Regions from separate parts of the Paenibacillus sp. FSL M8-0212 genome, predicted to be linked through region 2. Evidence: riboswitches for the same ligand, from Rfam matches in the RefSeq annotation. Region 2 holds a riboswitch; each other region holds the start of a gene.

Region 1 (2,271 bases), 4.3 Mb from region 2:
GCTGCAAGTGGGACACAACCTTATAGTCCACTGTACTGGAATGATCGAACACAATCTCAGGAGCAAGATACAAGCAAATACGGCGTGATTCAACTCGCCCCTATGCCCAAATCTGCACAAGCTATGCAAGGGATTGTTCAGATTGATGGGAAGAAAGACGCATTATGGAACAAGGCTGTACCATTTGAAGTAAAACGGTTGAATCAGACCGAAGGGGCAGAGGCAGTGGCTCGCGCAATGTGGTCAGGTAAGTATCTATATCTGCTAATCGATGTCACTGATCCAAACATCATCACAGATAGCATTAACCCATGGGATCAGGATTCGGTTGAGATTTTCCTGGACGAGAATCACCAGCGCACACCGTATTTTCAATATGATGATGCCCAGTTCAGAATCAGTGCAGACAATGTCGGAACCTTTGCAGGCAGTGCCTCACCCGGACGCCTTGTAAGTGCTGTGAAGAAAACAAATAAAGGATACCTCGTAGAAGCCAGAATCCAGTTGAATTCACTGACGCCAAAGGCTGGAAATGTCCTCGGTTTCGAGCTTCAAATTAACGACAACCAGGGCGGAGGTAAACAGAACGTAGCCAAGTGGAATGATACGACCAATGAGAGCTGGAGAAACACTTCCCAGTACGGAATACTCACTTTTGTCGGAAAGAACAAACTCGGGCATTAATCCATCGGCAGTAATTGTAAGAGTAGAAACCATCATAACAGTGGATAAAACTCAACCATTGTTATGATGGTTTTCATCGTTTACATACGTCACTCAAGCTGATGAGGTGGGATACAAACTGCCTTGACTATATTTAACAGCCCTTGATATACTAAATGGATGTTATTTTTTCTTTTATGGGAACAAGAAAGTAATCAACTACATACAACCGTTTGCGAGGGAGCCTTAACCGGCTGAGAGGGTGTTAAACCGACCTTACCTGATTTGGATCATGCCAACGTAGGGATGCAACGATGAAACGCTGTACTTGGGTAGCTCATGCGTACCCCTTGTTTTAGTGTATTTGTCTGCGAAACATCCTATGGATGTTTCGTTTTTTTGTTTTTAAATACATACATTATGAATTGGAGGAACACACGTTGACTATTTCAGAGCGACTATATCAGGCAGCAAAGCCTGTATGGAAGGAATGTCTTGAGCATCCCTTTGTTAAAGGGATCGGGGATGGTTCTTTACAGGTTGAACAATTTCGTTATTATTTGCTGCAAGACTACTTGTACCTGTATGATTATGCCCGCGTATTTGCACTAGGTATCGTCAAGTCGCACGACCCCAAATTGATGCAGTTTTTTAGTAAAAACGTAGATAACATCCTGAATGGTGAAATGAAAATTCATCGTTCTTATATGGAGCGTTTAGGAATTACAGAGGATCATGTTTTTCAGGTAAAACCTGCACTGAAAAATGCAGCCTATACTAACTATATGCTCTCAGTTTCCCATGCGGGCGGTATAGCAGAAGTACTTGTATCGATTCTGGCCTGCTCGTGGAGCTATGCAGAGATTGGTCAAGCTCTTTCCCAAAAGCCAGGTGCAGCTGATCATCCTTTTTACGGAGAGTGGATCACAGGATATGCTTCCTCTGAATACAACAGCAACAATCAATCCCTTGTGGCGTTAACGGATAAGCTATTAGAAGGCTGTAGCGAGGAAACGTACCAACGAATGGAAGATATTTTCGTGATGTGCAGTCGCTTCGAGCTTGATTTTTGGGAGATGTCATGGAGGCTGGAGCCTTAAGTTCACTGGTCGTTCATTCAATTAGAGAGTACCATATGACGCCACTCATTCAGATTCATTTAAGAATTGCCATCTATGATGATTACATATAAAAAGATTCAACAACAATCATGAGGTGATGGCAATGAGTATATACAAATGGCCTAAATTTATCGGTGTAGCGGTGTTATGTACTGCAATGCTGACGGCATGCAGCTCGACTAATCAAGGAAGTGTGGACTCGGAAAGTAATTCGACTGAAACAGAACAAACGAATACGGATAATCAGAGTAAAACGGAGAATACTGCGCAGACAGTAGGGTATGCCGATCAAATCAACAAAAATGAGGTTATGTCCATTTCGATTGATGTGGATGAAGCGGCATGGAAAGAAATGTTGGATAATGCAAATGAGGAGCAGTACATCTCAGCTAATATTACGATTAACGGCACAACGATTGAAAACGTCGGAATTCGTCCAAAGGGTAACTCCAGCCTTCGGCAAGTTGCTAGCGATGATACAACGGAT
Region 2 (2,271 bases):
CAGATTCCACAGTCGGAATGAGATGATGACATTGTGCTTAACGGCCTCGTGTACAAAGGACAAAATATGACGCAGGTATCCGTCACGGTCTGTTGAACCTTCATGCCCATCGAAGCTGTGCAGGGAGAAATTCATCTGCCGCAGCGCCGGTTTGCCAAGCAATTTATGCTGAGTCTTGGGCAAGAGTGTACCATTCGTTGTAATGTTCACCTTGAGTCCCTTCTCATGTGCGGAATCAAGCAGCAGATCTATTTTGGGATGCAACAAGGGTTCGCCTTTGACATGTAGATAAATATGATTGGTGTGTGGTTTAACTTGTTCCAGTATATTGTTGAAGACTTCAGGGTCAATGAATCCTTTGGCACGCTGCGTCTGCGGACAGAAGCTGCAAGCCAGATTGCAGATACTCGTGATCTCAATATATACTTTTTTGAACGTTTTCAACTCGGGTCCCCATTCTGCCTAGGAGGGAGAACAATCCCACCTGCATTTTGTGATCCGGCCTATACGGGCCATCCCTATTATATCGGGTTCATGAGCCAAGGTAAATTGTTCAGTTATCATGCTGCCTCTTTACAGTTCATGTTCGAGTGATATATGCTGAACAGACAACTGCATATCTTGAACTTTTGCACTAGGGGAGCCTTGCGGCTGAGACGAATATGACTATTCGGACCCTTTGAACCTGATCTGGATCATACCAGCGGAGGGAAGTGGAGCGGCCTTTTAGTAAGCGGAATTTTTTCATGTATGTGAAGATAAATTGCGGATTTAACTTACAGACCCACTCATTTCTCCGGAAATGGGTGGGTCTTTTTTGTTCCTTTTGCAGAGTACAGGATGCCGTTGTTATTCCAGCAGTCTGACATCAAGGGGGTGAGGATCAGATGAGCAACCATGTAACCATTGAGAACGTTAGCTTCGCTTTTCCCGAAAAAAAAGATTCACCCGTGCTCTCCAATGTGTCGCTTCAGGTTCAACAAGGAGAATTTGTCTCGCTCATCGGCTCCAGCGGATCAGGTAAAAGCACACTCTTCAAGCTGCTCGCAGGCTTGCACGAGCCAACCGTTGGCACCATCGATATTGCTGATGTACCGCAAGGACAACGGCTCGGACGAGTCGCCTATATGCCGCAGAAAGACCTGCTGTTATCCTGGCGTACCGTCATGGAGAACTGCCTGCTGCCTGCCGAGCTGGCACCAGGCCGACAGGACAAGGACAAACTACGAGCCGATATCATCGCTGGATTGGCAAGGTTTGGCTTGTCCGGTTATGAGCAGGCCTATCCGGATGAGTTATCCGGCGGCATGCGGCAGCGGGTGGCATTGCTGCGTACCTTGCTTACAGGCGGGCAGCTCATGTTGCTGGATGAACCCTTCGGTGCACTCGACGCTTTAACCAAACGAGAAATGCATCGCTGGTTGTTGGAGCTGTGGAAGGACTTTGGACAAACCGTGCTGTTCATTACACATGACATCGAGGAAGCCCTGCTGTTAAGTGACCGTATCATTCTGTTAACTCCAGGAGGGCAAGGTCAGCAGTTACGGGAGATAACGGTTCCTTTACCACGCCCAAGGCATTCGGACATGATCTACGAACCCGCTCTCGTGCAGATGAGGAAACAACTGGAGGAACAATTACATGCAAAATGATAGAGCTGAGGTTAGCGTTTGGACGTGGTGTTCGAAGTGGCTCTCGAGGTCGTTTTCCCAATATGGTTTGTTTATTATGCTCATGTTCTTTTTACTGGCGATCTGGGAAACGATTGTGCGTATGGGATGGGTGCCCTCATTTATCATTCCTGCACCCACGGCCATCGTAAGCTCACTGGTTGAGCATCGCCGTCTGCTGTTGACTATCCATCTACCTGCTACCTTTATGGAGGTTGTTGTTGGTTTTGGCTTGTCCATAGTGACCGGAATTACGCTAGCAACAGGCATGCATATGAACCGATCAATTGAAAAGGCCTTGTATCCCTTCATCGTGATCAGTCAGACCATCCCGCTGATTGCCTTGTCTCCCGTATTTATCTTGTGGTTTGGTTACACGTTGTGGAGCAAAGTCGCGGTGGTGTTCTTAATCGCATTCTTCCCTATTGTGGTCAGTACCTACGATGGACTCCGCCAAGGCGATCCGGAGCAGCGTGAACTACTGCTCACCATGGGCGCCAACAAATGGGATATTTTTTGCAAACTCCAGGTTCCACTGGCACTTCCCTCTTTTTTCCCGGGGCTAAAGATGTCTGTGGTGTACTGCGTGGTTGGGGCAACG
Region 3 (2,271 bases), 520 kb from region 2:
GGACAGGCGTGTAATAATCCAGTGCATCTGAATAATCCTTCACATATAACATGTCGATCGGTTCCCCGCGTAGTTCGGCTTCAATCCCCGTCCAAGCGTAGAAAATCCACGCGAAATCAATATCCCGTTTCACTGCGGTGAAAAAGTCGGCATCACCCATGTTAATGTTTTTCACTTTGGATACATCGGCTCCGTCGCCTTCCATAATGGATTGCATCACGGCTTCTTCCACTGGGGAACCCCAACCGCCATAGGTTTTGCCTTCAAAATCTTTCGGTGATTTGATATTCCGATCCGCCGGAGCAGCGAACCCGGATGTATTATGCTGAATAACTGCTGCGATGGAGACGAGAGGAACATCCTGTGTGCGGGCTTGAGTTACACTCTCCTGATAACTTACGCCAAAAGGCACTTCGTTCGATGCAACCATCGTATCTGCGCCACCGGCACCTGGTTGTACAATCTCCACGTTTAAGCCTTCGGCCTTGTAAAAACCTTGATCTACAGCCGCATACAGGCCGGTATGATTCGTATTTGGTGTCCAGTCGAGCACCACTTTAATATCTTTCAGGGCGGCAGTGTCACCTTCGTTGCTGCTTTCCGTATTTGTGTTGCCGTTCTGCCCAGCTGGGGCAGCTTCTTTGCCACCACATGCGGCTACAGTCACCATAAGCACGCATAAGAGCAACAATCCCATCGTTTTACGCCATTTCATCTTTGATTCTCTCCTTCGGTATGTCCGGCCGAGTGGCACGGGGTACTCCTTGGCTTCATATCCAATCATCTTGCATAAATCAAAAGATTTATACCAGTTGAGATCCGGATGACGTTATTTTTGAACGAAAATAAAACGTCCATCGATGTCATTCAAGGAAGCCAGACCGCGTTTAGCGGCAGTTTTTCTTGCAATATCAGAAAGGTGATGCTTCCAAACTTTTACTTTCTGATATAACAAAAAAAGCGTCCCGTAATCCGGGACGCGTGCAGGCGTTAGAGAGGTGGCGTTCAGCCATAGGGCTGTGCCATTTCGATATACTCCGATTCCTACGCTGGCATGATCCAGATCAGGTCTAAGGGTTAGTATCTTGGTGGGATACACTCTCAGCCGGCCAATTCCGACTCCCCTGGGAAACTATGAAGTTACGGGCATTACTAGGTGTAATTATAGGCCAGCAGGTGGAACGTGTCCAGTCAGGAACTGGATGGGGACACGTATGAACTTATCAAACAGACCGTTATACATATGTATAACGGTCTGTTTGGATGTGTTATTTTCATTAATTATCGTGGCGAATCATATAAGGAAATCTGACTGAGTGCAAAAGCATCGGATTTTGGGTCATAGCCTACCTGTTTCTGAGTGGTTTCCAGATTCAATCGTTTAAACCGATTATTCGAGATCCCATGCAGTATGGTGAAGGGTTCCAGATCAGTAGTTGTAATTGCTTTGAACATCAAATCACACAAGTCAGCCGGACTAATATACGCGCTCACATCCCTTGCCTCCAGCACGGGTCCGTCCGGTTGAAAATCATCATATGCACCTATACGTATTGCTACACTTTGTAAACCTTCGGTATACGCAAAATAGGAAGCGAGTGATTCTCCAAAACATTTGCTAACCCCGTACAAATTCCGTGGGCGTGTTGGCATGTCCGGATAGACTTGAGCATCAATGGGATACCCCTCAATCGTCTGTGCACTGCTTGCAAGAATGACTCTTCGTACACCTTGGTCTTTAGCTGCACGGAATACATTAAATGTACCTTTGATATTGATATCCAACAACGATTCATAGAATCCGGCATGCGGGGAAGGGTCTCCCGCCAGATGTACAACCACATCCATGCCTTCGCATGCATGCTGACAGGCTTCGGGGTCTGTCACATCCAGTGTCATGATCTCATGACGGGTTTCTTGATACGTTTGCAGTCTGTCGGTATTCAAATCCGTTAGTCGCAGGTGATATGCTTCTGACAAGTATTGGGACAAATCACGTCCAATTTTCCCGGCTGCGCCCGTAATTAAAATGTTCATGAAATCAACTCCAATTCTTAGCGCTGGAAGAACTCAATCCATTCCTTTTCAGGTCCATAGATGAAGAAGTAGCGGTAACCGTTAGGCAGTGTGATAATCTCTCCATCGATAAATTCGGCTTCGGTGGCTTGGATGCGTTTGTACTCAGAATCAAGATCATCCACGTGGATCGCAAAATGGTGCACCGTACCTTCGGAAGGCAGCTTGTCGCTGTATCCTTGAATTAACTCAATC

What was found. A riboswitch is a leader RNA that binds a small molecule or an ion and turns the genes downstream of it on or off. The one in region 2 is predicted to bind thiamine pyrophosphate.
Region 1: it holds a riboswitch for thiamine pyrophosphate, as region 2 does, so the genes downstream of both, tenA (thiaminase II) here and MKX68_RS06580 (ABC transporter ATP-binding protein) in region 2, are expected to answer to the same signal.
Region 3: it holds a riboswitch for thiamine pyrophosphate, as region 2 does, so the genes downstream of both, MKX68_RS08735 (ABC transporter substrate-binding protein) here and MKX68_RS06580 (ABC transporter ATP-binding protein) in region 2, are expected to answer to the same signal.

What each region holds. Positions count from the first base shown of each region.
Region 1 is NZ_JBBORP010000001.1:5,756,731-5,759,001, reverse strand. Features, by position in the region: gene MKX68_RS25330 (endo-1,4-beta-xylanase) at 1-684, shown strand, start outside; TPP riboswitch at 891-988, shown strand; gene tenA (thiaminase II) at 1,104-1,763, shown strand; gene MKX68_RS25320 (CotH kinase family protein) at 1,888-2,271, shown strand, end outside.
Region 2 is NZ_JBBORP010000001.1:1,466,322-1,468,592, forward strand. Features, by position in the region: gene MKX68_RS06575 (radical SAM/SPASM domain-containing protein) at 1-444, opposite strand, end outside; TPP riboswitch at 627-729, shown strand; gene MKX68_RS06580 (ABC transporter ATP-binding protein) at 888-1,652, shown strand; gene MKX68_RS06585 (ABC transporter permease) at 1,642-2,271, shown strand, end outside.
Region 3 is NZ_JBBORP010000001.1:1,984,084-1,986,354, reverse strand. Features, by position in the region: gene MKX68_RS08735 (ABC transporter substrate-binding protein) at 1-715, opposite strand, end outside; TPP riboswitch at 1,024-1,136, opposite strand; gene MKX68_RS08730 (NAD-dependent epimerase/dehydratase family protein) at 1,282-2,037, opposite strand; gene MKX68_RS08725 (VOC family protein) at 2,055-2,271, opposite strand, start outside.